One region of the Shewanella scandinavica genome, then DNA from elsewhere that is predicted to be linked to it. Evidence: riboswitches for the same ligand, from Rfam matches in the RefSeq annotation. Region 1 holds a riboswitch; the other holds the start of a gene.

Region 1 (16,468 bases):
GGTGTGGCAGGTAATTCATCGGCGAAGGTCTTAGCTAAAAAACCATCTTGTAGCAGGTTTTTTTCTGGGGTGGAGTTGTATTGAATCGCACCATAGGCACAGTGATGGTTAGTGACCACCAAGCCTTTTGGCGATACGAATGACGCGGTACAGCCACCAAGGCTGATCACTGCGTTCATTGGGAATTCGGTGAGTTTTGAAATCGATTTGGCATCAATTTCTAGCCCTTTTGCTTTAAGCTCATCGGCCATAGCGGGCAGCTGATGGGGCTGCCACATACCTTCGTCAGCCTGAGCGCCAAAACTGGCGGCCACGGCAACAGTGAGTAACCATTTTTTCATTGTGTTAAGTCCGTTTTATGTGAATGAAGCCACGCGCAAGCTGGGCCATGTTCTCGTTTTAATCGTGTTGTTTTTATCTTAAGTCACTGTATTAAAACCCAGCATCACTCGCTTTAAAACCTAAAAAGCAAAAAGTCAGGCCGGGGCCTGACTTTATCACATCGAATACACTTTATAACAGACTCGGAAAAATTCGCTTACAAAGCAAATACATTACATCAGCTACATTACATCAGCATTACCCCGCGGCGTTCGCTACAAAACTGACGCTAGCCGCGAATTAAATACTAAGCCGTTAGATTGCAACAAATAGCTGGGCGCCCACAATCACAGCGCCTAACAAACCTGCCATCACTAAGCCTGCAGAACCACCCGACACTTGATAACCGCCCGGTTGTGTTTGGCGTTGACGCAATGCCATCACAATTGGCAAGAAGATGATCATCACCACCAATGGTACAGCCGCGAATCCCAGTACCGCCACAAAGCCTTCTGGCAGATACAGAGCACATAACACTGGCGGAGTGAAAGTTAACAACCAGGTCTGTATACGGCCGGCAAACGTCTCTTTAGCACGGGTTAACTCGGCGACAAAGTCATACAGGCTTAAGGTCACCCCGAGGAATGAGGTCACTAGGGCTAAATCGGCGAATAACGAAATACATTTGCTGATCCAAGGCGTATGGGCAATATCCTGCAATGCCGTCACCAGTGACGGTAATGAACCTTCGAAACCACTGACTTCATAGCCGCCTACTGTGCCTAAGGTCACTAACAACCAAAGCACATAACAAGCCAGTGGAATCGTCGAGCCGATTAACAATACCTTACGCAGCGAAACCGCATCGCCATCGAGGTAACGCACTAAAGTGGCAATACAAACGTGGAAACCAAACGAAGTAAACACTACGGGAATCGCCGCCATCCAACTGCTGGTCATCGACTCGGCAATCGCGCCCGTTGCCATGCTGGCAATACTGACTTCAGGCAGGAGAAATAACACCACAACCACCAGCAGTAAAATCATTAACGAAAACAGGAAGCGGGACACTTTATCGACCCAAGCTACACCGAGCGCCGCAAATCCACCCAACACTAAGGTAAACAACAATACGGCGACTTGATTATCGAGCACGATATCGAACATGTTCTTCGCTTTAAGCACTAATAACGAAGAACCACCAGTGAGATAAGCCGCGGTCAAGGCAAACAATAAACTCAGGAAAGAAGCGCCTTGAATGATTTGACCTTTTTTACCCAGTAATTTACCCGTAATAGCATGCACGTTATCGCCCACGCCAGTGCGTAAGTTAATTTCGAGCATCAGTAATGAGGTATAGGCAGAAACGCCCCAAATAACAACGAGTAATACTAACGCTGGAATAATACCTAAAGCTGCAGTGGCTAAAGGTAAGGCTAACATACCTGCGCCAATGGCCGTCCCGGCAACGATGGCGATCGAGCCTAACATTTTTGAATTCACACAATAGTCCTGTTCAATGATTAATTATTATTTTATTTGAGTAAGATTTGAACCGATAAAGCCTTGCGTCTTAAATCGAAATAAGCAACACATCACTTAAAGCAGCTTCAAAAAGCATCCAATCGAATCTCATTCCTGCAGATCAATTGGCCCCAATAGCTTTTGAATATTTCAACCCAGTAGCCATTGAGGCTAACTAAATCGGTTGCATAAAAGTGACATGACTTTCAATTGTGATAATCCTAATAACAACATAGGTAAAATAGATAGTTTGGGACATTAACAGAGCCAAACCCAGTGGGCAAGCCAGTTGTGAACAAAGATAAGTCGCGCACTGTACGGTAACAACTTAATAGCGCTGTGATAAACGAAAACATACAAGCTAACAAAATAGCTACCTTTGTTGGAAATACATGGGATGCCGCATTGTGGGTGAATCGAGGTAAAACGTATATTTTGACTGTCGCGAGCGCGCTGAATATGGGCTTAAACATATTCGCTGTGTTTAAGCCCAATCACATCATGTTGAGAATCGATTAACTCAACATGTTAATTTACAGCTCAGTCCACGCCATAGTCCAAGAAGCGCCAACACCTGGCTCAAATCCTGTGGCAGAAGCCGACCACTGCATGCAATAGCCGCTATAGGGGAATGGCTTACATTGATACACTTTGCCATTTTTAGGCTGTAACACTGTGGTGCCCGCAACGTAACCTTTCACCCCTTCAGGGAAGACAAAATCCGCTTCCGGCGTTGGTGCTTGATCCTTTAAGAAGAGATCAAAGTTCTGCTGAATAACATCACCTTGTTTAGGCTCAGCTTTAACCTGCAAGTGATAATGCCCTGCTTTAGGCGCAACCACGTCTAACACTAAGCTCGCACTAGTATTATTAACGGTTTGGCTCACAAAACCCGCAGCCGTGCCATCGTGGCTAAACAAATACGCAGACACTAACATTTCAGCATTGCTGGTGACGTCAAAACGAACCTGCGCCGCGCCGTCGATAATTTGATAATCGTCGGCAAGTGAAGTGACCTCTAAGCTGTTGCCCGGTGCGGGCGCCAGATCAAATCCCACTTCGACACGCTCAATACCTGAAGTCGTCGCAGTAAAAATGTCGTTTTTGCCATACACAGGCTCAATCACACCTGATGCATTTTTTTGTCCCGCTTTTAACTGAGACTGCTGGGCATTAATCGCGCTCGCTAATAGAAAAGGCCAATTTTGTTTATCACCTTGAGTCGCATCGCTAATAGTAATCACTGTTTGCTTAGCTGGTTGCTCACCATTGGCATCGAACACTCGGGTCATCACTTTATCGCCCGCCTTGAGATCGAGTGACGGATTGATGTCGCCCACATCTAGCCATTCACCCGGTACGACGGGACCCGAATCTAAGTTCACATCGATAGCATTGTAGAAACTGTTGGTGGTATCACCCACTTCCCACACGGCTAGAATCACTTGATAACCGCTGCGACCTTCTGGCACATAACAGTCATGGGTCACTAACTTAGGCGGCTGCACCATGCCACCATCGACTACACAGAATGGCGCTAAGTCAAAGCTCGCACGGCTTAAAGCTTGGTTTTGATTCCAATCTTGGCGAGTTAAATAATAACGCCAATTACGGGTGACATGATTGGCAGTGAACTGCCAACTGAACTTATTCCAGCCCGCTTTGATATCCGTCTTTGACCAACGGCTGGGACTCTGTTCATCTAAAGGCGAGAAAGCACCATTACCCGCACTCGCCAGTTTGCCATCCGCAGGACCTGACTCAGGAAAACCCGATGGTCCTTCAACGCTTTGCGGTTCCCATTGCACCGCGCCACAGTTGGTATTATTGCCGGTTTTACAGGCATAGGAACGTGACTCTGGCGCCACAACATAACCGTGTGCCTGTGCAGAAATACTCACAAATGTATTTGCCGCCATCACTGCGGCGGCCAATAAACTCAATTTAGAAACAGGGGAAAAAACAGTAGGATTTGCCACTTTAATGCACTCCATTTGCACCCATCTTTGCCAGTATTGGCTTGGGCTTAGGTATAAAAGTGGTATTTGGGCAAACAACAGCATTAAACAGCAGTCGTTTATCTTTCACAGAAATCGAATTCTGCGGCAACTCCGCTATCTTAGTTCACTAAAAAATCCATTTACAACCTTAGACCGGAAGCTTTGCGTCCTAACTTTTCAATTAGTTTGCCAAATACGGTAGGTGTCATCGAATCACTACGAGTTAATAGTATGTAATCAAGTAGAAATGACCTGGCTAAATTAGCAACAAAAGACAACGCTGTCAAAAAATTAACCCATTTATATTCATATAATTACAGAATGTTGCGCGGTATTTTTCTGACACCTGTCAAACATCCATTCGTGTCTACTGCGATAAACTGGTGCTTGAAACCGAAGTTCACTTAGGTATAATGCCCACCTCGCTTCGGGGGAGTAGCTAACTGGATTTCGAGCCATCGTCATCCAGGGTGAACATCAACATACTTGGCCACACGCCATGGTGTTCACAGCAAATCATCGATTTGCCCAGCAAGACCTGAGCACAATGACTGCACCTAGGGGTGGACGGTTTATTGTGCTTATGTCTTAACCACCCCTAAAGGATCACACTTGGAAGCCCTACTTGCCTCAACCTTTACGGTTGCTATTGCCGAAATTGGTGATAAAACTCAATTGCTTGCACTTATTCTCGCCGCAAGATTTAAAAATAAAACCGCCATTATTTTAGGCATTTTTCTGTCAACGTTATTCAACCATTTTGCCGCCGCTTGGATTGGCCAATGGGCGATTAACTGGGTCAGCCCAGATCTTGCCCGCTATTTAGTGGCTGCGTCCTTCTTCGCGATCGCTCTTTGGGTGTTAATCCCAGATAAAGTCGATGCTGAAGAGAGCCGTTTCTACAAAATGGGTCCCTTCCTCGCCACCTTTATCCTGTTTTTCATCGCCGAGATGGGGGATAAAACCCAAATCGCAACGGTAGTGTTAGCCGCAAAATACGATTCATTAACTATGGTGGTGGCAGGTACAACCTTAGGCATGCTGCTTGCCAACGTACCCGTAGTGATCGCAGGCCACTTCAGCGCCGAAAAATTGCCTATGTTGTGGATACACCGTGGCTGCGCCGTATTGTTCGCACTCTTAGGCGTAGCAACACTACTGTTCTAGATCATTGATCATATTGAATTAAGGCAACAAAAAGGCCAGTGATAAACATCACTGGCCTTTCTACTTACGACGGTTTTATTGAGATAAACAGTGTCGACTTAGAAGCTTAACTTCTTAGAAACGCAGCTTATAGCCCTAATGCCGTTTTAATCCGTTGACCGTAATCCGCATCGGCTTGTTCGAAATGCGCCACCATACGTTGCTGCACATCTAAACTCGCTTGACTTAATGAACCTGAAATCGTTGCCACTAGGCGCGCTTTCTCCGCTTCAGAGAAGATGCGATACAAATTACCCGCTTGGGTGTAATCGTCTTGGTTATAACGAATGTAACGCGCCGCTTCACCTTCTAAACGCAATGGTGGTTCGCTAAAGTTTACTGGCTCAACCAAGGCATCAGCAGTGCTGTTCGGGCCATAGTTTGCCGAAGCGTCGCCACCCGTTTGGCTACCATGGTAAGGGCATTGTGTGCCCGCCATCGCACCTGCACGTTGATGATGATTTGCCTTAGCGGCATGCGGACAGTTCACTGGCAATTGATTGTAGTTAGCACCAATGCGGTAACGCTGGGCATCGGCATAGGCAAATAAACGCGCTTGTAACATCTTGTCGGGTGAAGCCCCGACGCCTGGGACCAAATTGCTCGGTGCCAATGCCACTTGCTCAACTTCAGCAAAATAGTTTTGTGGCAGACGATTCAGTTCTAATACACCAATCTCAAGTAATGGATAGTCGCTATGCGGCCAAACCTTAGTTAAATCAAATGGATTGATATGGTAAGTATTGGCATCTGCCTCAGGCATGATCTGCACGTTAACAGTCCAACGCGGGAAATTACCATCAGTGATCGCCACCACCATATCGCGCTGTGATGAATCGGGATCTATCCCCTTTAATTTATCAGCCTGTTCGTTGGTTAAGTTGACCACGCCTTGCTGGGACTTAAAGTGGAACTTCACCCAGAAACGCTCGCCCTTGGCATTCCACAGCGAGAAAGTGTGTGAACCATAACCGTGCATTTGACGGTAGTTGGCTGGAATACCGCGATCCGACATCAAAATGGTCACTTGATGCATAGCTTCAGGATTCAATGACCAAAAGTCCCACATAGCCTGCGGATCTTTTAAGTTTGTCTTAGGATTACGCTTTTGCGTATGGATAAAGTCTGGAAACTTAATCCCATCTCGTAAGAAAAAGGTCGGCGTGTTGTTACCCACGATATCGTGATTACCACGGGCAGTATAAAAACGTAAACCAAAGCCACGTGGATCGCGCTCTGCGTCGGCAGAACCCATTTCGCCACCGACGGTTGAGAAACGAATAAAGGTTTCGGTTTGCTTACCAACGCCATTGAAATGGTCGGCAATGGTGTAATCGCTTAAATCTTTAGTCAGGGTAAATGTGCCGTAAACGCCAGTACCTTTGGCATGCACGATACGCTCAGGGATACGCTCACGGTTGAAATGGGCTAACTTTTCAATTAAATGCCAATCCTGTAATAGCAAAGGACCACGTTCACCCGCTGACAGAGAGTTTTGATCGTCGGCCACTGGGGCGCCGTTTTGGCTCGTTAAGTACTGACTTGTTTGATGTTGTTGACTCATGCCCTGCTCCTTAGTCTTGATTGCTGGTTAACCAGGTTTCAATTAAATCGTAAATGGTGGCCATGGTTTATCTCCTTGGCTGGCGACGTGTTGTCGATGGAGCAAGAATAGAGAATCGCCAGCAAAGAATAAAACGATTAAACTAGATTCATGCAATCTACAAAAAAGATTAAAAGAAAAATAGCAAAGTCGATAAACGATTGCGCGGACTCACAGCCAATGGTCCGCTCACATCACTAAGGTGCGGCTGAAAAACCAAATGGCTGCTCGCAGGGATGAAACAGATTACTGTAAAGTTGAGTGCGGTACAAAAAAGCAGAGAAAGATAATGCGCTGCCATTAACTGGCGGGTGAGTCGGCTTCGCGGTAAAGCTTAACCAGATAATAAGTGTCTATCAGTACGATAAAAAAGTTAACTAAGGCAACAGGATAAGCCCCAATTGCCACGCCGTAGGCCACAAATAATGCCGCACCGATAAGATTCCACCAGCGCAGTTTTTTGATGTTTGACATCATCAGTGATATTGCAACGACCACAGACGCTAAATAACCAACCCATTCCCAAATTGTCGCGTTATCCATATCCAATCCTTATTCATATATTATTTAAATCAAACGATTGATACGCCATTCACACCACAGGAAATAGGCTGGGCTATTGCATTTAGCATTTAGCATTTAGCATTTAGCATTTAGCACTTAGCACTTAGCACTTAACGTTTAACGACAGCCGCCGTCATCCGTGAAATACAAGTCAGTTCACCGGCGCTGTTATGGATTAACACTTCCCATACAGAGCTGCGTTTTCCTAAATGAATAGGCTTAGCCGTGGCGGTTAATAGCCCATTACGGGAAGCCCGTAAGTGGTTAGCGTTAATTTCTTGGCCGACACAATAGTACTGCTCAAAATCCACCGCAAAGTTTGCTGCATAGCTGGCAACGGTTTCAGCAAGCGCAACATTCGCGCCGCCATGGACTATCCCCAAAGGGTTATGCACCGCAGGGCTCGCAGGCATAGTAGCCTTCATGTAATCGTCGCCAATTTCACTGATCTCAATCCCTAAGGTCTGCATCAAGGTGCCTTTGCCGCCCATACCGGCATCTAAACGCGCGCAATCCTCTAACGTGACAGCTCTAAACCAAATACTCATTGCAACTTCCTAGTCAATAAAACCAATCAGCAGTTTACTGCGAAGTAGATGAAGTTCAACTAGTTTGCGCTAAGCCAGTCCCGTCAATATTGGCAAAAATAAGACTCAAGCTAACCATTGTTTAGTAATACTCAACTGGCTAAACCAGACGAGAAACAATCCCCAAATCACCACCACACTTGGCATGATTAACGCATCAGCCCCCAGCACCACAGCCGCTTGTTGAATGCAAAACACATAGCTCATTTGCAACAAAACCGCGATAAGTGAGGCAACCAGCACTTTATAGGCAAGGGATTTTCGTAATAACAACAATAAGCAGCCTAAAACGCCCGACACCACAGCAAAGCCAAATATCGCATCAACGAAAGCCGGCGTGGTTTCATAGAGTTTGATTTGATCTGGGCTCATTTGCGCCAAGGCATCCGGCGTCATGGTCATTTGGATCACAAAGGCCATCAGCCCCATGATATTCCACAATAAACTGAGCGTTGCGACAAAGTAAAACCACAGTGGCGCTTTCGCTTTAATGGTTTTCAGCGGATTTGAGACTGTATCCATACTCACTCCTAATAAAAACTGAAAAAAACAACTAAAAAAGGGATGGCGAACCATCCCTTCGTTTCAGTCTAGCTCACAAATAACACTTGTGAGTTCACCCGTTACACAGGTTAACGGCGACGACGTTGTAAACCAAACAAGGACATCAGTACTAAACCTAAATAACCCAAAGCACCGCCATCATCTTTAGGCGTTGGCTCAGGTTTTGGTGGCACTACTGGCGCTGGGTAGCTTAAGGCAACGATCACAGGATCGTGGTCCGATGCAGAGAACGCATTTTCAGATTTAGCCAGATCACCAGAGAACTTCTTACCGTATTCAAACAGGTTAGATTCCACTGAGTTGATGTGCCAATCTTCAATATCCACTAAACGTTTGGCTAAGCTAGCATTGGCTAAAGCGTGGTCTAAGTTGCCTAGCTCGCCGTTATAGCTGTAAGAGTAAGTGCCTGCACCGTGGGCTTTCGTGTTCAAGTTGATCAGGCCATAACCTTTTTCAATCTTGCTACCTTGGCGTTCAAATACTTTGCCATCGAGCGTCGTCCACGAAGCGGTCATGATGTCGCGCTCTGACTTGCTCGCATCAAAATCGGTCAGCACACGGATAGGATCTTCCATGCCGTAGGCATTCATATCACCGATGATCAGTAAGTCGCCCTTCACGTCTTTTAGCGTTTCACCCAAGACTTTGGCGGCAGATACGCGGAAAGCATTACACTTGCCCTGTTGATCGGCAGGATCGACTGACTCTTCAAAGTTAGCCCAATCTTCTAAACAGCCTGAGCCTTTAGATTTCAGATGGTTAACGACTACGGTCAGCGACTCATCATGGATTTTAAAGGTTTGCGCTAAGCTGTGACGTTGGTAAGCATCGTTACCTGGATTTGTCTCAGTTTTGCCATCTTTAGTACGAGTCACGCTGCCAGCACTGGCATGTTGCTCAGGAGTATCGATAGCTTGAGCAGCACCAGCTAAGGTCACTTTGCCGCCGCGGTATAACATGCCCACAGTGATAGCATCTGTGCCAAAATACTTGCCGTCATACTTGTCGGCGTCGGTGATTTCAACAAAGCTATAAGCGTTTTCAGGCGTTTGCTTCTCGTTCAGTGCATCGACTAAGTTTTTAATCGCACTCTTCTCACCAAAACCGTTGTTGGCAATTTCCATCAGACCGACGATATCGGCGTTCATGGCAGTAATAGCGCTAACGATTTTAGTACGTTGTAGCACCATTTCTTCAAGCGTTAGGGCGCCACGGTTACTACCTGATGGATTGGTATCACCACCATCAACATCGTTAAAGAAGTTCAACACGTTAAAGCTAGCCACGCGCAGATCGCCCTTAGTGGCGACGCTTGGGGCATCAGTTCTGTCATCACCACGGATAAAATCACCCGCTGTAATAGTGTTAGTTGCCACTAAACGATAAGCGCCGTAGCTGTAACCAATCACACCTTGCAGGTTCGTCAGTTGGTCGCCCACACGGATGTAGCCCGTTTCCACATTGAAATCAGGGAAGTATGGAATAACACCGTCGGCAGGTTTGTAATCAGATTCGATAAAGAGCTGGTTTTCCAGGTTAGATTTAACTAACGCAGTCGCTTCAGCAGAAAGCGCGGGATAAAGCTGTGTCGACTTCATTAGCGGTTCTTTATAAGACACTAACATGTTGTTGCGACGGCCTGCGTAATCATAGCTGAAGGTACGGCTGATCTTAAGATCGCTGCCCGCATCTAAAGCCACATTCATGCCTTCATAACGCTCTAATGCTTGCGCTAAGGTTTCGCCATCGGCGACATAGAAAGGCGCGGCAACTGGGACTTCACCCTTAGCACCGACTTCAAATTTCTTATCGGCTTTAATATCGATTTGAGTTAAGCCAAAGTATTCTTTCACTTTACCTTGTACACACACTTCAACCCCAGGTTGAATTGCTTCAGGCGCCGCTTCACCTAAGAATACAAACACACCATCAGAGGTATACGGTGAGTTATCACCTTTCACTTCTTGTAGATAAAAACCTTTAAACAAGCTTTCGCCACGGGCAGTCACTACGCCACGCACTGTCACTTCAGCCTCAGACTCAAATGCACCTTCTGGTACAAATGGGCTAGACTCGCCCGCACCTTGTACTTGATAAATCGGCACTATTTTAGCGCCGCTGCAGCTAAAGAGCGGCACTTCTGGCTCAGCTGGAGCTTCTAGATAACCTAAACCTGAGAAGGTATCTTTAGGTAATTGTTCCCACTGGGCGGCATTAAATACCGTATTCGCCACTAACGCATCTAATTTACGTTTTAAGGTAACGTCTAATCCCCAACCCGCAGGAGTAGGCACATCGCCAATAATATCGACAACCGCATCATCTTTAACGAGTGCGACCGCATCACCACCATTAAAACTTAAACTGCCAGAGTAACTGTCAACACCTTGGTTAAGCGTGATCACAGCGCTAGAATTTAAAATCACTTTAGTCGTTTTAGGCGCAATGGATTGGCCATCTAATGCCACCATATCTGACGCAACAGTTGCACCATCTTTATAACGAACCAGTTTATAACCCGCGAGATCAATTGCCGTATCGCCGCCGTTATAGAGTTCAATCGCTTTATTGTTTGAGCTACCTTCAACATATTCGGTAATCATCACATCAGCGCTTGCCATCATAGGTAAAGCCGCTGCTACAGCTAAAGAAATAGCCGTTAACTTATTAACATTATCCATATCATCAACCCCATTATTATAATATTGCCGCTAACTTCTATTAACGTGCGGGCGGATTATTTCAGAGTTGAATGCGTAAAAAAAGAGGGCAAGATCGCACATTACCAATGTAACACATTGATGAGTAAATGATTATGGACACAGCACTGTTCACACAGAAGAACAAGGTAATAATTCAAAAGTATTAGCCAAATAAAAACAAACAGTAAGAGTAATACACCCAAGCTCAACCAAAGCACTGGCGAGTACAAATAATAACCAATATTTTAATGTGATATTTTAATGATTTTTATCGGTATGCAATACCTAATAAAATGTAAAGAATGCGGCGCTTTAAAAGATAGTAGATATCATTAAAACGTAATTTAGCCTTCATTATTTTGAAATAAAACCAACGCTAAAGCGAGCTAACGTTAATGATTAATACCATCCATTGTAATAGCCGATAGAGATTGATGATTGCTATATAAAATTAAACATGAGTTAAGGCTGTAAACCTTGTATAGCAAGGCAATAAATTAAGCATTAAAACTATAATGTGATTTTTACAGACAAAAAAATACCGCTCATTTAGGAGCGGTATTTCACTTACTGCGTAATAAACGCGGCAGTTAATTCATTACTTTTTAGCTGCTGGTTCAGCGGCTGGCGTTGCAGACGCTTTCTCAACTGATTTCAATTCAACTTCAAAAACCAGTGTGGAATTGGGTGGAATAGTACCAGTGTCACGCTCGCCGTAGGCTAAGTTTGCAGGAATAACAAACTTGTACTTAGCGCCAACAGGCATTAATTGAACGCCTTCGGTCCAACCTGGGATCACGCGATTCAGTGGGAACTTAGCCGTTTGACCACGTTTGTATGAACTGTCGAACTCAGTACCGTCGATTAACGTACCTACATAATCCACTTCTACAGTGTCTTCAGCAGCAGGTTTTTCGCCAGTACCAGGTGTTAATACTTCGTATTGTAAGCCTGATTCAGTGGTCACTACGCCAGTCTTAGCTTTGTTTTCTTCAAGGAATTTTTTACCATCTTCGATATTCTTAGCAGAAATCGCAGTGGCTTGTTCCTGACGTTTATCGTTTAACTTTTTATCTAGACCTTGAAGAATGGTTTGCATTTCTTCTTCGGTTAATTTTAATTGGTCATTCAGACCATTAGTGAAACCAGTGACAATCAGAGTGCGATCAACTGGCAGGCCTAATTCTTCTTGCTCTTTGATATGGCCAGACATGTAACGACCGATTGAAGCGCCTACACTGTAAGCTTCTTTTTGAGCTTCTGTCGTTAATTCAACACTTGTACTCGCAGCAGCTGCTTTTTCTTCTTGATTACAAGCAGATAGGCCAATAACAGCCAATGCAACTAACGATAATTTATAAATCGATTTCATTAAAGCTTCCTCAGCATCCTCAAGCGGTTACAATAACCTAAGCGAGACAACTTTATACTAGTTATCTCGGTTATACCAACTAGATTCTTTATGGGTTAACAGTGATTAATGTCACTTGATCAAGTCTAAAGACAGCAACTTAGGGAGCAAGTTCATGAAGAAAAATCTACTGCTGGTAATTTGCACAATTTTTCTGACAGCTTGCCATCCTAAAGCGGAAGACATTAGCGTTCTCACCACGGAAGCTAGCTATAGCGCGAGTCTGTCGAGCAATGGACAATTCGCCTTAGTCGCCACCCAAAGTAGTGGAGTCCAATGCTGGGATCTCAGCACCCATACACTTAAATACCAATGGATACATGGCGATATCAATACTGGCGTCACAGGTACGGCGATTTCGCCCAACGGACTATTTGCTGCGTCGTTAAGCCGAGATTCAGTTGCCATGTGGAGAATAGCCGACGGAAAATCCCTAGGATGGTGGTCTTTGCCTTCATCCGGTGAAAGCGTGGCGGTAGCCGATAATGGCGCACTACTCATTGGTTTAAATGATGGTTCAGTTATGTCGCTCAATGCTGCCCAAAGTGCCTTAATCAAATTTCTGGGACATAAAGATCGCGTCAATAGCGTTTCACTCTCCGCGGATGGCCGTTTAGCATTAACGGGTTCGAATGATATGCAGGCGATTCTTTGGCAGGCGCAAACGGGTCAGCCGCTTCATACCTGGACCTTAGGCAGCCGTATCACTAAAGTGGCGCTTAACGACAGTGGCACACTAAGTTTTACCAATGGCAGCACAAATGAAGCCAAAATCTGGGATAACACTAGCGGTAAGCTGTTAAATCAGTTAGATATTACACGTCGGCAGATGAACTTTTCTGCTGTGAGGTTTATCAAACAAGACAGCCAGATATTAACGGGAACGCCGGCGCGGGAAGTCATATTGTGGCAACGTGACTCGGGTAAGGAAATCGAAAAATGGCAGGTTGCACTCACTAAAAACAGCCAAAATCGAGGAGCCGTTGTATACTCTGTGGCAATTCGAGATACCAATAAAGTCGTTAGTATCAGTAGCCAAGGCTTAGTTGAGACTTGGCAGCAATAGAGGTTAGTCATGCAAGGCGTACAAGCACAGATTGAAGATCTAGAAACCAAATTGGCTTTTCAAGAGCTCACAGTCGAAGAGTTAAACCAAGAAGTGATCAAATTGAATCGACTTGTGGCTCACCAGCAGCACCAAATTCACATGTTAATTGGTAAGTTGCAAGACATGGAACCGAGTAATATGGCGACTCAGGCAGAAGAAACGCCGCCGCCACATTACTAAATACTGACGCTTTAAAATAAGACTTTGATTCAAAGACGGTTACCGCAAAATATCCAGGGAATGCGATGTTTAAACATTTGATGCCAAAACAAACCCCGCCTTTATTACCCATAGCGTTAGTGGGTGAAGCTATTCTAGGGCAGACTGCAATTGCAGTGCATCATTTCGATGCCGAGCTCGCGCACCTTGCAGAGCAAATGTCTGCCAGCATGGAAGCCGCCAATGGCGTTGGCATCGCGGCGCCACAGGTTCACAGTCCCTTAGCCTTATTTATTATGGCTTCTCGCCCTAATGAACGTTATCCCGACGCACCCAATATGGCGCCTGTGGTCGTGGTTAATCCACAAATCATTCATGCATCGAGTGACTTAGTCGACGGCGAAGAAGGTTGCCTGTCCATTCCCGGCCAACGATTTAACATACAAAGACATCAAGCCATTGAAGTGCGCTACCAGAATTTACAAGGCGAGTGGCAACAGGCCGAATTAACAGGCTTTATTGCGCGGATTTTTCAACACGAATTTGATCACCTTCAAGGGATCACCTTACTCGAGCGCTCACGTATGCCTGAACAGGCTCAGTCGATTTCAGCCAAGTCCATCGAACAAGGTGAAGCGCAATAATGAAACTGTCTTTGGTTACACCTTTATCTCGCGCTTTTATTGCCCCCGCTTTGGTAATGGGGTTGGTGTTAAGTTTATCGGGCTGCGCCTACAACAGTATTTTTATTAATTACCCTTCACAGATTGAACCGCTCAAACAAGAGTTGAATAGTGCAACACCCTTGGCCGATATCGACAAACTTGCCAGTAATATCAATGGCAACGATGGCCTACTCTATGCTCAAGAAGCGGGCCGTATTGCTCAAGTCGCCGGCGATTTTGCGGCCAGTAAAAAGTACTACCAACAAGCGGTCGATGCTTACACCGCCTTTGATGATAAGGCCAAAGTCAGCGTCAGTGATATTAGTGCCACAGCCAGCAGCTTAGTGTTAAACGACAATGCGATTCCGTACCGAGGGCCTGGGTATGAACGCATCATGCTGCACCAATACCAAGCGCTAAACTATTTGTTTAGTGGCGATTACCAAGGCGCTTTAGTCGAAGTTCGTCGCAGTAACGAGTTACAAAGCAGCGAGCAAGAGCGCTATCAAAAATCGCAAAAGTCGGTGCAAGCCATGGCAAACGGGACTATCGATGCCGAGGTCAACAAGCTAGGCCAAGCCGCAGGCACTGTGACGAGTTCTTTCTTAAACGCTTACAGCTATTACACCACTGGCGTATTACATGAAGTGCTGGGTGAGCCGAACGATGCCTATATCGATTATCGTAAAGCGGCACAAATCACCCCAGACAACACCTATTTACAGCAAGATCTGGTGCGTCTCGCCAAGCAACTCGGCATGCCGCAATATGATGAGTTTAAACGTCGTTGGGGCGATGCTAAATTACCTAATCCCAAAGATGGCCAAGTGATTTTGATAGTCGAGCGCGGTTTTGTACCGGAAAAACAGGCGCTTACCGTGCCTTTTACTATCCATGGCAATTGGCAAACTGTATCGCTAGCCACTTACATGCCAAACAATACTTTTGTGCCAGAGACGCAAGTGCAAGGTTTAGGTACAGTGCTGAAAACTGAACCTATTGCCAATATCGATGCCTTAGCCATCACAGCACTCAAGGAAGATCTGCCCGCAACCTTGGTTCGCCAAGTCGCAAGGGTCTATGCCAAATCTGAGATGGCCTATCAGGTTGGAAAGAGTGGCAGCCCCGGAAACAATGCCGCCGATATTGGCAGCATAGCGATGCAGATTTTTAACGTAGTAACAGAGCAAGCGGATCGCCGTAGTTGGCTGACGCTGCCTAAACAAGCACAGATCGGGCGGCGTTATTTGAGTGCAGGTGAATACACTTTGCAGTTAGATAAAGCGCCACCGGCAAAAATTGACGTTGCAGCAGGCAAAACCACCTTAGTCTGGGCAATTGATACTGGTAATTACACCCGAATTTATTCAATAATCATTTAGCCTAGCGGTTGTGGTATTTGAATAAGACGTGTGTCATTAAGTTTATACAATCACAAAATGGAACTGACTATGAAACAATTTAAACTGATTTTTGTGCTGGCTGCCGTTATGGGTCTGGCTGCATGTCAATCTAAAGTCGAATATGGCGATGCCACCGAAGTTGAAACCGTCAATGAGAATTTTGGCTCAACGGATCTACAAGCTATTGCAGCCAAGATGGTGGATAGCATGATGACTTTCCCTCCTATCGTGGCCATGACAGCCAATAGCCGTCCGATTTTATTTGTCGACAGCATCAAGAACAAAACCTCAGAGCACATTGATACTGAGTCTGTTACTGACTCTATCAGCAACAAACTATTGCGCTCAGGCAAGTTCCGTTTTATCGACATGACTAAAGTAGATTCAGTCCGTAAGCAATTGGATTACCAAAACAACACTGGCATGGTTGATCCATCAACCGCCATCAAGTTTGGTCGTCAAATCGGCGCGCAATACATGTTATACGGCAATTTATCTAGCATAGTTAAGCAAGACGGTAGCACTAAAGACGTGTACTACAAGATGACAATGCGTTTAATGGATTTAGAAACAGGCCTGATTGAATGGTCTGATGAAAAAGAAATCCGTAAGATGAAGTCTAAGTCTTTCTTAGGCATGTAATTGTCTATT
Region 2 (16,468 bases), on a different contig from region 1:
CTCATACATCTCACGCTCAGCGCCTTTCAGTGCTTCACAGTGTTGCACTACGACTAAGTTTTCTAAGCGAATGCCAAAACTCTCAGCGCGGTAGTAACCCGGCTCGTTGGAAAGCACCATACCGGGCATCAGTGCGATACCGTTGACATTTTTACCTATGCGCTGCGGACCTTCGTGCACACTTAAAAAGTGACCCACGCCATGGCCAGTGCCGTGGTCGTAATCAAAGCCATGTTGCCATAAATACTGGCGGGCGAATGCATCGAGTTGCTGGCCTGAAGTGCCTTTAGGGAAGCGAGCTTGGTCTAGCGCGATATGGCCTTTTAGCACTAGCGTGACCATTTTTTTATGTTCATCAGTGACTTTGCCAATCGCAATAGTACGGGTCACATCTGTGGTGCCATCGATATATTGCGCGCCAGAATCCACTAAGTAGATGCTGTCCATCGTCATCATCGCTGGTGTGCCATTGTTGTGATTGTAATGGCACATGGCGGCATTGGGGCCGGCTGCAGAAATGGTGTCGAAACTTGGCTCGCGATAGCGCTCATCTTGCAGGCGGAAGCTCTCTAATTTATCGGCAAGTGTGGCTTCATCGTGCATACGCTTGGCGGCGACTTCGGCATCTAACCATGCAAGGAAGCGGCTCACAGCAACGCCATCACGAATGTGACAAGCGCGCATTCCGGCAAGTTCTGAGGGATTTTTCTGCGCTTTAGGCAAAGAAACGGGATCAATGCCAGCAATCAATTTAGCACCCGCTTCACGGGCGAGGTTTTGTGCCCAAGCGTTAGCTGAGTTTGGATCGGCAAGCAGTTTAACGCCTGATAAACTCGCCAGCGTATCGGCGAGGGACGCTTCACTTTTAAAGCTAACGCCTGCACCGACATGCTCCTCAATGCCGTCAGGGAGTTTGCTTAAATCGGTAAACAGCTGCATATCGCCATTAGCATGAAGCAGGGCACTGCCGAGCACGACAGGCAGACGCGGAATATCGTTACCGCGAATGTTTAATAGCCAGCAGAAAGAATCTAACGCGGCAATCAAAGCAACGTCCCCACCGGCTTTTTTCATTAAGGCGCCAATTTCAGTACGTTTTTGCAGACTGGTTTTACCGGCACTCTCGTTACTGAATAACGTGATTGGCGCACTTGATGGTGCGGGGCGATCCTGCCAATGCAAATCGATAGGATTTTGCTCAACCGCCACTAATTCAATTTGGGCTTTGCTTAAGGTTGCTTTGGCATTTTCATACCAAGCTAAAGTATGTAAGCGTGCATCGAAGCCAACGCGAGATCCCGCTGGCAGCGTGTCACATAACCATTCAATTTGTGGTGTATCGGTCAGGCTTTCATAGCTGAAAAGTGCGGCATCCACTTGCAGACGAACTTGAACCGTATAACGGCCGTCGGTAAAGATAGCGGCTTTATCTTTCAATACGATAGCCATACCTGCCGAGCCAGTGAAGTTGGTTGCCCAGTACAAACGTTCGTTATGTTCTGGCACATATTCGCCCAGATACTCGTCGGCGCGGGGAATGATAAAAGCATCGAGATTGGCGGAAGATAATTCGCTGCGAATGGCACCGAGGCGGCTGGCGATAGAATGTGACATATGGGCTCCAAGTGAGACTGGCACGCTGTGCGAGTCGGTAGGCAAAGCTTGCCTAAGGATAAGTAGGTCTATGTTGATTTGAGTTCTAACCAGCTCGGATTATCGCAAGCCTAACGCGCGAGATGCAAGCGGAGCGAATAAAGGATTTTGTATACAATCGTGAATTTGTGCTGACGGTGATGAGCAAGCTAAGTGTTTTACCCTTAATTTATTTGTGTGATTCTTAGCATAAAACCTGAGTAAAACAAAATGTCAGTCATATTTTTTGTAGACTTGTTCCTTACAAATTAGCGACTTAAGTTTTATTCAATCGCTAACATTTGGACCCTATGCTAACATTTGCCATCTCCGCTCGGGGTCAGAGTGGGGCGCATGTATCAGTGGAGTAAGCGATGCAAATACTAACAATAGATGTGGGCGGTACGACAGCCCTGTTCGAACTTCAGCTCGCGGGACATACAGAACAATATAAAATCCCCACAGGCGAAGGTTTTAAAATTGAAGAGTTAAATAATCAAATCGCTGCACTTGAACGCGATTACGATTTACAGCATTACCAATTAGCGATTGGCGTACCAGGACTCGTACAAAATAATCGTTTGGTTGCCTGTAAATCGTTACCCGGACTCAATGGTTTGAGTTTTGACACAGTGAAAACTCAAGGCGAGCTTAAGTTTATTTGCAACGATATGGATGCGGGTATGCAAGCCACGTGCGATGCCAAATATGCCTGTGAGTTGTTGGTCATGTGCGGCACTGGGATAGGGATGTCGATTGCGTTTAATGGGCAAGCTTTTACTGGAGCGACAGGGGTGGCAGGGGAGTTGGGCCATTGCCGCGTGATGACAGAATCAGGCGAATTTAGTTTAGAACAACTCGCCAGTGGCGATTCTGTACGCAGCCGTAACATCACCACTCAGGATGATTTATACCGTGCGGGCAGTTACCTTGGTATGGGGCTGGCGTGGACAGTAAATTTATTTAATCCCAATCGGATTTGGCTCGCGGGTAACATGATGAACAGTGCTCCTTACTACAAAGGCTGCCTCGAAAGCTTAAAGCAAATGGCATTGAGCGCGCCCTTAGCTGAGATGAAAATCAACCGCGTCGATGATATGGAAACCTTAGTGTGCCGAGGTTTATCTGTGATGCTCGCAAGGGATTATCCTCGCGCATAAAGATCATAGATGTTGTTCGCTTCTGGTTTTGAACTATTAGATTACAGTGGCTTAGTCCTAGCAATTTAAGCAGTATTAGCAGCATAAATAGTGAAATTGATAACAGGACAGGTGATGCCTTTGGCTTATCGTGTCCTGTTTTTTATGGCTAAAATAGTCAGCAAATCATTAATTATCAAAGTAAATATTAGAAATAGTTGAACTGTATTTAATTGCTTTCTTATCAGACCACTACCTTAGTTGATAATATTTTGTTGCATTTTTATTGCGCTTACGTCTATGCTGATTATCGCGATGACAACGTTGTCATTGCGTGTAAAAGGCAAACCAGTTGAAAAACTGGGACGCAAAGCCTCCGGTCTAAGGGTTCGTCTGTACCTATGATAGCGGGGATACCACAGGTTTTTCTTCGTGCAATTGTCTGTCGTGTTGCATGGTCTTAAGAGAGTGTTGTTTCCTGTCTACGCTTTGTTTGCCTTATTGATTCATATAAAAATTCAATAGGGATATCTCATGTTCAAGACTCAAATTTCAACATCAGCCTTGCTGGTGGCATCGGCGCTGGCATCTACCGTGAGTGTCAGTGCATTTGCCGCAGCGCCCGGCAAACCGACTATAGGTTGGGGCGAAACCAAGTTCGCTATTATCGAAGTTAATCAAGCCGCTACGGCTTACAATCAGTTGGTGACCATTAAAGATGCTGCCGACGTGTCCGTCAGCTGGAACCTTTGGAGTGGTGATGTGGGCAATAAAGCCCAAGTGCTGCTCAACGGTAATGTCGCTTGGGAGGGCCCCTCTGGCGCTTCGGGCACCGCTAACTTTAAGGTGAACAAAGGCGGCCGTTATCAGATGCAAGTGCAACTGTGTAACAGCGATGGTTGTACGGCGAGCGATGCCAAAGAAATCCTCGTGGCCGATACCGATGGCAGCCATTTAGTGCCACTCAATGCTCCGCTTAAAGAAAACAATCGTCCATACGATAACAGGTCGGGCAAAGTGGTCGGCAGTTACTTTGTAGAATGGGGTGTGTACGGCCGTAAGTTCCCAGTCGATAAGATCCCAGCACAAAATTTAACTCATATTTTATATGGCTTTACCCCTATTTGTGGTGGTGATGGCATTAACGATAGCTTGAAAGAAATCGACGGCAGTTTCCAAGCGTTGCAACGTGCCTGTAGTGGCCGTGAAGATTTTAAAGTCGCTATCCATGATCCTTGGGCGGCGGTCCAAATGCCACAGGCGGGCGTGAGTGACTACTCCGATCCCTACAAAGGTAACTTCGGTCAATTGATGGCGCTTAAGCAAGCCCATCCTGATCTAAAGATTTTACCTTCGGTTGGTGGCTGGACGTTATCTGATCCCTTCTTCTACTTTGGCGATAAAACTAAGCGCGATACCTTTGTCGCATCGGTGAAGGAATTCCTGCAAACGTGGAAGTTCTTTGATGGTGTCGACATTGATTGGGAATATCCAGGTGGTGGCGGTGCGAATCCAAACTTAGGTAATGCCAATGACGGTGAAACCTATGTGACCCTGATGCGTGAACTGCGCGCCATGCTCGACGAGTTAAGTGCTGAGACGGGTCGTACCTATGAACTGACTTCCGCAATTGGTATCGATGCTCAAAAAATGGCAAAGGTCGATTATCAGGCCGCTCAGCAGTACATGGATTACATCTTCTTGATGAGTTACGACTTCAATGGCGGTTGGACGAACACTGAACTCGGTCATCAAACCAATCTTTATGAGGCGAGTTGGGATCCTGATACCCGCTACACCACAGACAAGGGTATTAAAGCTCTGTTAACTCAAGGTGTTACCCCAGGAAAAATTGTGGTTGGTGCCGCTATGTACGGCCGCGGCTGGACAGGCGTGAATGGCTACACGGGCAATAACCCATTCACAGGGACAGCGACGGGCAAAGTGAAAGGCACATGGGAAGATGGCGTGGTGGATTATCGCCAGATAGTGAACGAGTACATGGGGAGCGGTTGGACTTACAGCTATGACGAAACGGCCGAGGCGCCATCATTGTTCAAGGCATCTACGGGAGATTTAATCACTTTCGATGATGCGCGTTCCGTTAAAGCCAAGGGCCAATATGTGCTTGCCAATCAGCTAGGTGGTTTATTTGCATGGGAAATTGATGCCGATAACGGCGATATTCTAAATGCGATGCACGAAGGTTTAGGTCATGGCGAAGGAACTACGCCACCGGTGAATAAAGCGCCGATTGCCAATGCAGGTGCGGATGTGAATGTCACAGGTCCCGCCGATGTGGTGCTCAATGGTGGCGGATCGCGCGATCCTGAAAATGAGGCGCTGACGTATCTTTGGACTCAAGTGTCTGGCCCAACGATTGCCATCGCAAACGCCGATATGGCGAATGCGGCGATTCAATTGGCTGCAACGCAAACTGATGTTGCCTATAGTTTTAGCCTCAAAGTGACTGATCCAGAAGGGCTATCTGCCACAGATTCAGTGACAGTGACCAATAAGGTGGATACTCCGAACCAAGCTCCCGTGGTGAGTGTAGCTGCCACTGCCACAGTGGAAGCGGGTAAAACTGTTAGCATAGTGGCGAGTGCCTCTGATGCCGACGGTGATGCCTTAACTTATGCTTGGACTGTGCCCGCTGGCGTGTCGGCAACCGGACAAAATAGTGCCACCTTAGTGGTCACTGGGCCTAATGTCATCGAAGCGACCAGCTATGGTTTGAGCGTGCTGGTTTCCGATGGTGCCTTAGATGCGAGCGCATCGACGAATCTGACCGTGACGCCAAAAGTAATCGGTGGTGGTTGTGATGCTACCGATCCTAATGCCGGTAACTATCCTGCTTGGCAAGCCAGTGTGGTGTACAACACGGGCGATACTGTGAGTCACAGTCAGTTGGTATGGAAAGCCAAGTACTGGACGCAGGGCAATACGCCATCTCGCACCGCTGATCAATGGCAGCTACTCAGCCAAGTTGATCTCGGTTGGGATGCGGGTGTGGTGTACAACGGCGGTCAAACTACCAGCTATAACGGTCGTTTATGGAAGGCGAGTTACTGGACTAAAGGTGATGTACCTGGCGTTGCGGCGGTGTGGGTTGATATTGGCGCTGCAAGCTGTCCTTAATCATCCAACATACTAATATTATTTGAGTTATAGAGACAAAAGCCCTGCGATAATGCAGGGCTTTTTATTATGCGATTAGGCTCATTGCAGACAGATTTAATCAATCTTAAGCAGTTCTACATCAAAAATGAGCACTGAACCACCGCCAATCTTGCCCGTGCTGCTGTTGCCGTAGGCGAGTTCACTCGGGATAAAGAAACGCACTTTATCGCCAACGACCATAAGTTGTACGCCCTCGGTCCAACCTTTAATCACCCGATTAAGCGGAAATGCGATAGGCTCGCCGCGATCAACCGAACTATCAAACACAGTACCGTCGATCAAAGTGCCATGGTAATGCACTGTCACTGTATCGCTGGCTTTAGGATGAACTGTGCCATCGCCTTGAGTTAACACTTGATATTGCAAACCCGAAGCTGTGGTGATAACACCTTCTTTAGTTTTGTTTTGCGTTAAAAATTCATTGCCTAAACGGATATTCTCTTGGGCGGCTTTTTGGCCGTTCATCGAGGTAAAGAAGTAAAAAATCACCCCAGCAATCACAGCAACGGCAAGTAACATTTTCATATAAAGAGCACCTTAGTTAATTTTCGCCATATTATCAGTTTTTTAGCTTGAGATGCTATTGGCACTCGCACCTGCATTGAGGGGGATATCTGTTGCTACCACTTCAAGGCGTTAAAAATCCCCTCAAGACTTTATCCCGCTTTAGAGATCGCTTAATCTGTTGGCTTAATACTCAATAAAAATTCAATAAAAACAGATAAAAACTAGAATTTAGATAATAAACAAGGAAAGTCTATGTTAAACAAAGCGGCAAAACCTTTGGTCAAACTCGTCGACCGATATCTACCCGATCCCTATATTTTCGTCCTTTTACTCACCTTAGTGGTGTTAATTGCAGCTGTGGTCGCAGAACACAAAACTCCGCTGGAAGTCATCAATTATTGGGGCGATGGCTTTTGGACCTTGCTGAGTTTTTCGATGCAGATGCTGTTAGTGCTGGTGGCGGGATTCATGCTGGCAAGCTCGCCGCCGATTAAAAAGCTGCTCGATGCGATTGCAGGATTCGCTAAATCGGCACCGCAAGCCATTATTTTAGTGACCTTGGTCTCACTGGCCGCCAGTTGGATTAACTGGGGATTCGGGCTAGTGGTGGGCGCGTTATTTGCCAAAGCCTTAGCGCGTAAAGTGAAAGTGGATTATCGGCTGCTGGTCGCCAGCGCCTATTCTGGCTTTGTGGTTTGGCATGGTGGGCTTGCGGGTTCTATCCCATTAACCATAGCAACGGCGGGGCATTTCTCTGAAGCACAAATTGGCATTATCCCCACCAGTGAAACCATTTTCGCGAGCTTTAACTTACTGTTAGTGGCGATTCTTTTTGTGGTCATGCCATTAGTGAATCGCTTTATGCTGCCTGAAGACAAGGACAGCATTTATGTCGACCCAAGTGCCCTTGACGACAAAGGCAGCGACCCCGCAGCTTCGGCGCTGGAGTTTACCCCTGCCAATGTGAGCGAGTGTCAGCTTGAAAGCCGACCTGCGGATAAGCTTGAAAATAGCCGCTTACTCGGCTGGAGCGTCGGTGGCGCTGGGCTTGTGTACTTAGGCTATTACTTTTGGGTACAGGGCGGCAGCTTAAACCTTAACTTAGTGAACTTCTTATTCTTGTTTCTCGCCATCCTCTTACATCAAACGCCACGCAGTTTATTAACCAGCTTGAATGAGGCCATTAAGGGCGGCGCAGGGATTGTGATCCAATTCCCTTTCTATGCGGGCATTATGGCGGTGATGGTGCAGTCGGGTTTAGCCCAAAGTATTTCGGAAGGTTTTGTGGCCATAGCCAGTGCCGAGAGCCTGCCATTTTGGAGCTTTATCAGTGCAGGAATTGTGAATATTTTTGTGCCATCGGGAGGGGGGCAATGGGCCGTGCAGGCGCCGATTATGTTACCCGCTGCCGAAGCCTTGGGCGCCGATGTTGCTCGGGTAGCTATGGCCGTAGCTTGGGGTGATGCCTGGACTAACCTTATTCAACCTTTCTGGGCACTGCCCGTGCTGGCAATTGCGGGCTTAAAAGCGCGGGATATTATGGGATTTTGTTTAATGCAGTTGATGATCACAGGCGTGATTATCAGTATCGCGTTGAGCTGGTTTTAAAGATAATAAACAGTGCAAAACTAAACAGGGTAATTCTATGATTACCCTGTTTTTTAGTTAAGGTTTCAATGATATTAATCGCTTGAACCATTTACTTTTTTTGTTGCTTCATCAGCAGTGATTTGACCAAATAGAGCTGACATCATATAGCTAATACGATTCGCAGCATTACCAAACTTACTCGGGTTCGCAGTATAGGGTACTTGAAACTTAACACTGCCAACTCTTTGGCCATTCTGAAATGCGTTAATTTCAGCGCTTTTTAAATATAATGCCAAGTCCCAAGTCCAATTGCCTTCATATTCTAATGTGAGTTTATTTAAATCATGTTTAGAATCATCAGGCTGCACTGTGTAGGTGTAATTATTTGCTTTTAGCCATGTCTCCATTGTTTCTTGGAAGCCGTCACGTGTTTCTTTATCTTTAATAATGACTATTTCTACATTGTTAGTATTTGTTTCTATTGGTTTTGCTGTATAGCGAGGTGCGGCACAACCCGATAGTATTGCAACACCCAAAACTGCAACTAAAAATTTTTTCATAATTTAACCTTTTGTTTTTGTATTAAAATAAGTTAAAGCGTTTTAGTGACAAACTTTAGATTTTCATAGAATCCATAGCTTGCTAGATAAACATATCTACGGCGCCGGTTTTTATGCCATAACCCAGCACGGCTAAGTTAGCGACAACGGTTAGCCAGAAGACGTTTCTAAATGAGGCTTTAACTGACTTGTGCCTTAACACGTTTTGGGCAAACAGGGCGCCGGGCCAACCACCCACGAGGGCGAGCAGATGCAAAGTGCTTTCTTTCGTGCGCCATTTACCGCGTTTTGCGGCGGATTTATCGATAGCGTAGGCGATAAAGGTTAGCAGGCTCAGTGTGAGGTACATGCCCGCAATGCCGTAGGGCAGCATATGTTGCTGCGCTGCGCCGATTAAACCAGCAAGAAAAATCACCACCAATAACAGCGGCATAAGGCTTGAGCCTGAAGTGGCTGCATTGGATTTTTGAGTACGGCTACTTTGGGCTCGATTGTTTGTTTGGGCACGATTGTTTGAAGTGCGACTGTTCTGAGCACGACTGCTTTGTGGTCGATTCTTTTGAGCACGATTAGTTTGAGGTGAAGCGCTGTTGCCCGTTTTGGCTGGTTTTGAATTCGTCATTATCTGGTATCAATCTCGTGTCAGTGTTTTTAAGCTTGCTAGCGTTCTTGTGATGCAGCGTATTTTTTAAACGCGAGGTGGCGCCAAAGTTTTTCCAATGGCCCTTGCTTGAAATAGCGTAAGTACAGGCTGGCTAACAGTAATTGCACTACTGAATAAACCAGTGCCATGGCCATGTATCCCCATCTGTCTAGACTCAATAGCAATTCTGGAGCTAAGTGCCTAAACACTAACACGCCAACGATGGATTGCAGAATATAGAGACTAAAAGCAAGCTTGCCAACATTTTGCAATGGAGTCAGTCTATTAGGATTGTTCTGGCAAATTTTAACCATAATATGAATGTAAATCAGCGCCATTGGAATAGCGCTTAGCATGATCAACACATCTGAAAACGTCACTAGAATAGGATTATTGCTAAAGTCTAAACCGATATCGAGTAGCGATACCGTCACACTGGCGAGCACTAATTTCAGCAGTTGTGGCTTGCTAAACCCCCGCTCAAAAGTTCCCTGTTGATACAAGGCCATGCCGAGCAACATTAAGCCCGCCGTAAACCACATTATGGTAAAAGGGATCACCAACGCCATATAACCCACTTGTATCAAATGCAGGAACAATTGGTCGGCATAGCTTGAGGTCCATGCTCCGTATTGCTCTGCAAATAGACTCGATTCTCGAGTGAAAGGTTCATCGCTGCCCGTAAAGCTAATCAGCGTGATGATCACTAAGGCGCTTAAAATAAAAATATTCGCTTTGCGCTTAAGGGCTTCAATACTTAAATCTTTGTAACACAAAGCTAAAAATCCGCTTATCCCATAGGTTAATAAAATATCACCTGGCCAGATAATGATGCCGTGGAGTAAGCCAAACACCATTAGCCATTTCAAACGTGAGCGCAGTAAAGGATAAGCTTCTAGACCTTTGGCGCTAAATCGCTGATATTGAATAAAAAGCCCGACGCCAAACAAGATGGAAAACAGACTGATAAAGCGCGCCTCGATGAAAAAGTTACTGAACACTTTGATTATGTGATCCGACATCGGCGGCGTTTCGTGGGGCGCATAGCCAAAAAAAGTAATGCCCATAAAATAGATATTCATAAAAAATATCCCCAACACGGCTAAGCCGCGAATGGCATCGAGATTGGCATTACGCTGTGCAGGAATCGTCATGACGACTGGCTGCGTGGAGTCTGTTCTTGACCAAGGGTCTTTAGGTAAGTTGGCTGGCACGTTAGCTGAGTTCCTTTCGCTAGTAAGCATGTTCCACTTTTCACTGGGATTTGGGAGGGCTAGCCTAGCAGGCGCTAGCCCCCAATGAAATACAGCCAATACAAAAAGTGAAATACAAAAAAGATAGCAAGTGAAATATAGAAAGTGACTGAGAAGAGTGAAGATCCACTACTCGCCGATATCTTCGTTCCAGAGTGTGGGATGGCTAGCGATAAAGTCGTGCATCAGTTGTTTGCACTCGGCGTTATCGACCACAGTGACATCCACACCGCGGGATTTAACATAGGCTTCTGGTCCTTGGAAGGTGGTGTTTTCACCGACGATGACTTTAGGTATGCCATAAAGTAATACCGCGCCGCTGCACATGTCACAGGGCGATAGGGTGGAATACAAGGTCGCTCTTTGATACTCGGCGGCGCTAAATCGGCCGGCATTTTCGAGGCAATCCATTTCGGCATGCAGTACTGAACTGCCTTTTTGTACCCGTTTATTGTGGCCGCGCCCGACGATTTTGCCATCTATCACTAATACTGAACCAATGGGGATACCGCCCTCGGCGAGTCCTTGTTTGGCCTCTTCAATGGCTGCCGCTAAAAATTCATCCATCTTGATATCCTTAAAATATGAACCCTGAATATTAAACTCAGCATAGCACTCGTTTGATGGACAATCTAAATGGTTTTGATTTGTTGCTTTAATAAGTCCCTCAGGCTATCGAGAATTGGCTGCGAAGCTATTTCTGGTCGATAAATCAGGCAGATATCGGCGGGGATGGTTTGTTTTAATTTAATAAACTTTACCCTAGGCCAAGGTTGTGAAGCATAACTTTGCGGCACTATGGATACCCTATTATCGCCAGCGATGATGGCCATCAAGCTATTGGGCTCGACCATTTCCTGTACTAATTTCGGCATAAATCCTGCGGCCTGACAGCTGGCGATAATCAAATCGCTAGAGGCGGAGTTGGCACGGCTGAGTAAGGTGAAGGGCTCATCTTTGAGTTCACTCAAGTCGATGCTTTTACGTCTGGCTAAGGGATGTTTATTTGCCAGCGCTAACACCATAGGTTCGCTGGTGATGGTTTCGGCGATGAGGTTCGGCAGATTTAAGGTGTCGGCGTAGCGCACTAGGCCAAAATCGATTTCTTGATGCGCTAAGGCGACTTTTTGAGTTTCAGGTGATAACTCTTGAAAGATCAGCTCATTTTCAGGGCATTGCTTGCGAAAGCTTTTCAGTATGTCACCAAATCCCATCCAAAAAAGCGAGCTCATGATACCAATTCGAATATGGTTTCTATCGAGTCGCCCAAGCTGAGCCACTTGCTCCAATGAGGTATTCACCAGCTCGAATATTTGCTCGCACTTTTCTCTTAACAATTGGCCGTAGGGTGTGAGCTCCACTTGTCGAGTGCTGCGGGTGAACAGCTCAACGCCAAGGAGCGATTCCAACTCTTTGATTTGTGCGCTCAGCGGAGATTTCGATAGATGCAGTTGCTCGGCAGCAGCGGTAAAGTTTTTCACTTCAGCCACTCGATGAAAATACCGCAGCATCTTCAAGGTGACGAGTTCTGGTGCGTTTATCTTGCTCATCTCAGGCTCACTGCTTTTTAGTTATTGTCCTTTTTATCAGCACAATAGTGCGATTAATCGCGATTATTTGCAACCCCAAGCCCGCTTATACTATGGGTCGTTTACTCTTTCATTCCTTTGCTATGAGGTACCTTGTATGAGTCATGATCCTGTTATTAATGCCCTTGCGACGATTCGAGCCCGTAAACCGAATTTCTCTCCCCGCGCTGCTATGATTTTGGGCTCAGGGCTTGGCGCGTTTGCCGATAATTTAGATAACAAAGTGGTGATTCCCTATGAAGATTTAGATGGCTTTCCCGTGAGTACCGTCGTCGGTCACTCGGGAGAGCTGGTGCTCGGCAGCTTACATGGCGTAGATATAGTGTGCATGAAAGGCCGCGGGCATTTTTACGAGCACCAAAGCATGAAAGTGATGACGACGCCGGTACGTACTTTCAAACGCTTAGGGTGTGAATTGTTACTGGTGACTAACGCTGCGGGGTCATTACGACCAGAGCGGATCGGCGTGGGTTCATTAGTGATTTTCAGCGATCACATTAACACTATGCCGGGTACGCCCATGACGGGCGCAAATGATGATAGTTACGGTCCACGCTTTTTTAGCCTAGCCAATGCTTATGATAAAGACCTGAGAGCAGAAGCCTTAAGTGTCGCAAAAGCGGCTGGGATTGCAGTGAATCAAGGGGTATTTGTGTCTTACTCTGGCCCGTGTTTTGAAACCGCGGCTGAAATCCGCATGATGCAAATCATCGGTGGCGATGTAGTGGGAATGTCTGTGGTGCCAGAGGTGATTTCGGCGGCGCATTGTGGTTTGCCCGTCTTGGCTGTGTGTGCCATTACCAATATGGCCGAAGGATTGGGGGATGTGCAGTTATCCCATGAACAAACCTTAACATGTGCCAAGCTTGCCGAAGCCGACTTTATCCGTTTGATTGAGCGTTTTACCGCCAGTCATTTTGCTTAACATCTTGTTTAACTGGGCTGCTATATAGGGTAGTGCTGCGATAAAGGGCTGCTATTTTAAAAGCTCGTATTTAACAGGTCGAACTAAGCTCTCGTATTTAAGAGCTCATATTGAAGAGTTCGGATTTAAAAATCCGCACTTAAAAATCCTTACTTAAAAGTGAGCGAGCAAGGCGCCGTGCAATTGCGCTAACCGAGTTTTTTAACGAAATACGGCTGAAGGCTAAAAAAGTAAAAGGGAGCTTAGCTCCCTTTTTAGATGCTGACATTAAGCACAGCGCTCGTGTAAAACGCTTATTTCTGTGGTTTTTCTGAAATCCACAACTTGATATGTCCTTTCACCACAACCACACCTTGGGTGTCGTAGGCGGTAACGGGGACGAGCATATCGCCGGGAGTCCATTGTTCTGGCGTCACTTCGGCGATACACAAAATATCGCTGCCGGCTTTAGCGGTATAATCCAAACTCATGCCCTTAGGGATCCAACGTAAATGCTTTGGAATTGAGGCTTCGGCCATCACGCCCATGGCCATTTCTAGGCCGTTACAAATCGCAATCACATGCACAGTTTTTATATGATTATGAACGGCATGGCGTTTTTTAATTAAACAGGCGCAATGATTAAGGCGTAATTCAGTGATCAGTGGTTTGATGGTGCCGAAATAGGGCGCCATGCGTGAAACCATGATTGAAAACAGTTTTTGGCCGAAGGGATAACGGCGCGTCTTATGGTAGAGCGCGAGCACTTTATTTGGTTTTTGTTCTGCAGTGCTAGAAGAGTCTGTCTGGCTCATGGTCATCCTTAATAATGATGCAAAAGGGTATTGTTATCTTGAGCCTGTTCCAAGTTGAGCTTGGACTGCTCTGGTCGGATGAGTGTAACATTAGGATAACAAGAAATACCAGTCGGCTCAATTAAGCAAACTTCATTTCGCGGTTTTTAGTGTAACACCGTATAATTGCGGCCAATTTGTCGTTTAGCGGCAATGGTATATTGATTTAACTACAAGGACTCACAGTGAAATATTTGCTGACGTATTTTAAGGGAATGGCCATGGGCGCTGCCGATGTCGTGCCAGGCGTTTCGGGCGGCACCATAGCGTTTATTACCGGTATTCTCGATACCTTGCTCGACAGTGTAAAACGCATCAATCCTTCCCTTTGGGGCGTGATTAAGTCGCAGGGCATAAAAGGGGCATTTGCCCATATTAATGGTGGTTTTTTAGTGAGTCTGCTGGCGGGGATCCTGACCAGTATTTTTACCTTTGCTAAGCTGATCTCTTGGTTACTGGCGACGCATCCGATCCCGATTTGGTCGTTCTTTTTTGGGCTTATTATTATCTCTGTTGTGCATATGCTTAAGCAAGTGAGTGGTTTCACTGTTGCACGATTAGGTTTATTTGCCTTAGGTGTGCTGGCCGCATGGGCGATAACTGTGTTAAATCCGGTCGCGGTAGAAGCCAGTTACATTAATATCTTCTTCGGTGGCGCGATTGCGATTTGTGCCATGGTATTGCCGGGGATTTCAGGCAGTTTTATCTTATTATTACTGGGTTTATATCCCGTGGTTTTAGCCGCGGCAAAAAATATTCAGCTGGATATTTTGGCCTGTTTCGCCGTTGGCGCTGTGATGGGATTACTGACATTCAGTCATCTATTGTCGGCACTGCTGCGTAAGCACCACGATGCCACTATCGTGTTTCTAACCGGATTAATGTTAGGCACCTTAGGTAAAATTTGGCCATGGAAAGAAACCTTAACTTGGCGGACTAACTCCCACGGTGAGCAAGTGCCTTTGCTGGAGCAAAATATTTCGCCGCTTAATTTTGAGCAAGTGACGGGCCAACCTTCGCAACTCGCCTTTGCGATTGTGTGTATGCTGGCAGCGATTGCACTGGTATGGGGTTTAGAGAAAGTGGGTAAAAGGGATTAATCCTTTATTTAATACCCTTGATATAACGTTTCCCCTATCAAAGCAGCGAGCCTTCGCTGCTTTGTTGTTTTCGCCCCAAAGGCAACAGATATTTAATTTTCATGGTTTTTTTGTACAATACTTAGCCTTTACAGAGGTGTGGCTTTGGTTGAAGGCACCTGTATAAATTCAGTATGAGTTTGTCGTTACGATAAGGATGTTTTGTGAATAAGAATACCGTTTCATGGGCGGGCGCCGCGCTCGCTTTCTTCGCGTTAACCCATGTGATTACCAATAGTATCAATAAGCAAGATGTCGGGCTCTCACCTGAGCAACGCACGCAGATGGAAAACACCTTGCAGCAGTATGGGCCCAAGGGCAAGGCATCTCAATATGGCCAATATGCTCAAGCCGATAATACCAATCTCACAACTGACAACTCCCTCAAGAATGTCCGGCATATCTACAGTAATAAAGGTGCTTTTGCGGCACTTAGGCTAGATGGCAGCGTGGTGACATGGGGCGATCGTCAGTGCGGTGGCGACCATAGCGCCGTGGCGGCTGAATTAGTCAATGTAAAAAGCATTTTTGCTTCGACAAATGGGTGTGGTTTTGCGGCATTAACCCAAGACCATCGACTGGTGATTTGGGATATGGGGGATGCACCAGCATTACTTAAAGATAAATTCACGCAAGTGGCAGATTTTGTAATGCGTGATGATCTGTTTGCCGCCATAAAACGAGATGGCAGCGTCATCAGTTGGTCTATCGTGGATGGGTCTTTGGATGAATTAAATCACGGAATTTATTCAGCGCCAGCGTTGAAGAATGTGCAGAGTGTGAGTATCAATGATGCAGCATTTGCTGCGTTACTACAGGATGGCACTGTGGTGACCTGGGGTTCGGCCTATCACGGTGGTAATAGTCAACACCTTGCCGCAAAACTTAAGAATATTAAAGCTGTTTATGCGGCGCCAAGTGCCTTTACTGCCGTGACTCAAAACGGGGAGCTAATGTCTTGGGGGAGCGTCAATGATGGTCAAGAAAGCCAAAGACAACTGGCTAGACTCAGTGAGTTTACGGCAGTTACCAAAGTTGTTCATTCAGTATTTGGTTTTACTGCATTAATGGCTGATGGAAGAGTCTATGCGTGGGGTGAAGGTTTTTTGCCAGAGAGTCGTGTACTTTTTCCGTTAGCCTTAGCGAACTCGCCTGCTAATAGCCAAGAAAAAGTCATTGATATTGTAGCTAATGATGGCGCTTATGCTACGTTAAAAGCGAATGGCGATGTTGTAGTTTGGGGTCATAAACGCCATGGCGGTAATGCTTCGGCCGTGCAAAATAAGTTACAACATGTACGCGTACTATATGCGATAGATACGGGGTTTGTTGCGCTGCGAGAGGATGGCACATCAATAGGTTGGCAAGGAGCAGAGGATTTAAGTGGTGAACCTATGATGCAAGAGATTACCGATGTAGTTCAAGTGGTTACGTTAAATCAGAGTTATGCTGCGTTGAAAGCGGATGGCACTGTA

What was found. Region 1 has a riboswitch for cyclic di-GMP ahead of gbpA (N-acetylglucosamine-binding protein GbpA). Riboswitches for the same ligand answer to the same signal wherever they lie in the genome.
Region 2: another riboswitch for cyclic di-GMP. It lies ahead of Q4Q50_RS09765 (glycosyl hydrolase family 18 protein); the one in region 1 lies ahead of gbpA (N-acetylglucosamine-binding protein GbpA).

What each region holds. Positions count from the first base shown of each region.
Region 1 is NZ_JAUOES010000015.1:4,114-20,581, forward strand. It holds gene Q4Q50_RS13725 (S46 family peptidase) at 1-341, opposite strand, end outside; gene Q4Q50_RS13730 (aromatic amino acid transport family protein) at 637-1,812, opposite strand; gene gbpA (N-acetylglucosamine-binding protein GbpA) at 2,379-3,824, opposite strand; cyclic di-GMP riboswitch class I at 3,947-4,046, opposite strand; gene Q4Q50_RS13740 (TMEM165/GDT1 family protein) at 4,458-5,012, shown strand; gene katB (catalase KatB) at 5,140-6,615, opposite strand; gene Q4Q50_RS13750 (YgjV family protein) at 6,955-7,197, opposite strand; gene Q4Q50_RS13755 (PaaI family thioesterase) at 7,329-7,766, opposite strand; gene Q4Q50_RS13760 (hypothetical protein) at 7,872-8,327, opposite strand; gene exeM (extracellular exonuclease ExeM) at 8,438-11,050, opposite strand; gene fkpA (FKBP-type peptidyl-prolyl cis-trans isomerase) at 11,670-12,443, opposite strand; gene Q4Q50_RS13775 (WD40 repeat domain-containing protein) at 12,598-13,548, shown strand; gene Q4Q50_RS13780 (SlyX family protein) at 13,558-13,770, shown strand; gene def (peptide deformylase) at 13,836-14,393, shown strand; gene Q4Q50_RS13790 (COG3014 family protein) at 14,393-15,796, shown strand; gene lpoB (penicillin-binding protein activator LpoB) at 15,866-16,459, shown strand.
Region 2 is NZ_JAUOES010000009.1:23,558-40,025, reverse strand. It holds gene Q4Q50_RS09775 (aminopeptidase P family protein) at 1-1,614, opposite strand, end outside; gene Q4Q50_RS09770 (ROK family protein) at 2,007-2,792, shown strand; cyclic di-GMP riboswitch class I at 3,104-3,192, shown strand; gene Q4Q50_RS09765 (glycosyl hydrolase family 18 protein) at 3,306-5,912, shown strand; gene bamJ (BamJ family beta-barrel-assembly machinery protein) at 6,009-6,479, opposite strand; gene Q4Q50_RS09755 (short-chain fatty acid transporter) at 6,714-8,069, shown strand; gene Q4Q50_RS09750 (Sbal_3080 family lipoprotein) at 8,144-8,611, opposite strand; gene Q4Q50_RS09745 (DUF1294 domain-containing protein) at 8,694-9,233, opposite strand; gene Q4Q50_RS09740 (DUF418 domain-containing protein) at 9,272-10,468, opposite strand; gene Q4Q50_RS09735 (nucleoside deaminase) at 10,637-11,074, opposite strand; gene Q4Q50_RS09730 (LysR family transcriptional regulator) at 11,140-12,057, opposite strand; gene xapA (xanthosine phosphorylase) at 12,194-13,021, shown strand; gene Q4Q50_RS09720 (hotdog fold domain-containing protein) at 13,315-13,815, opposite strand; gene Q4Q50_RS09715 (polyprenyl-phosphate transporter) at 14,040-14,954, shown strand; gene Q4Q50_RS09710 (RCC1 domain-containing protein) at 15,158-16,468, shown strand, end outside.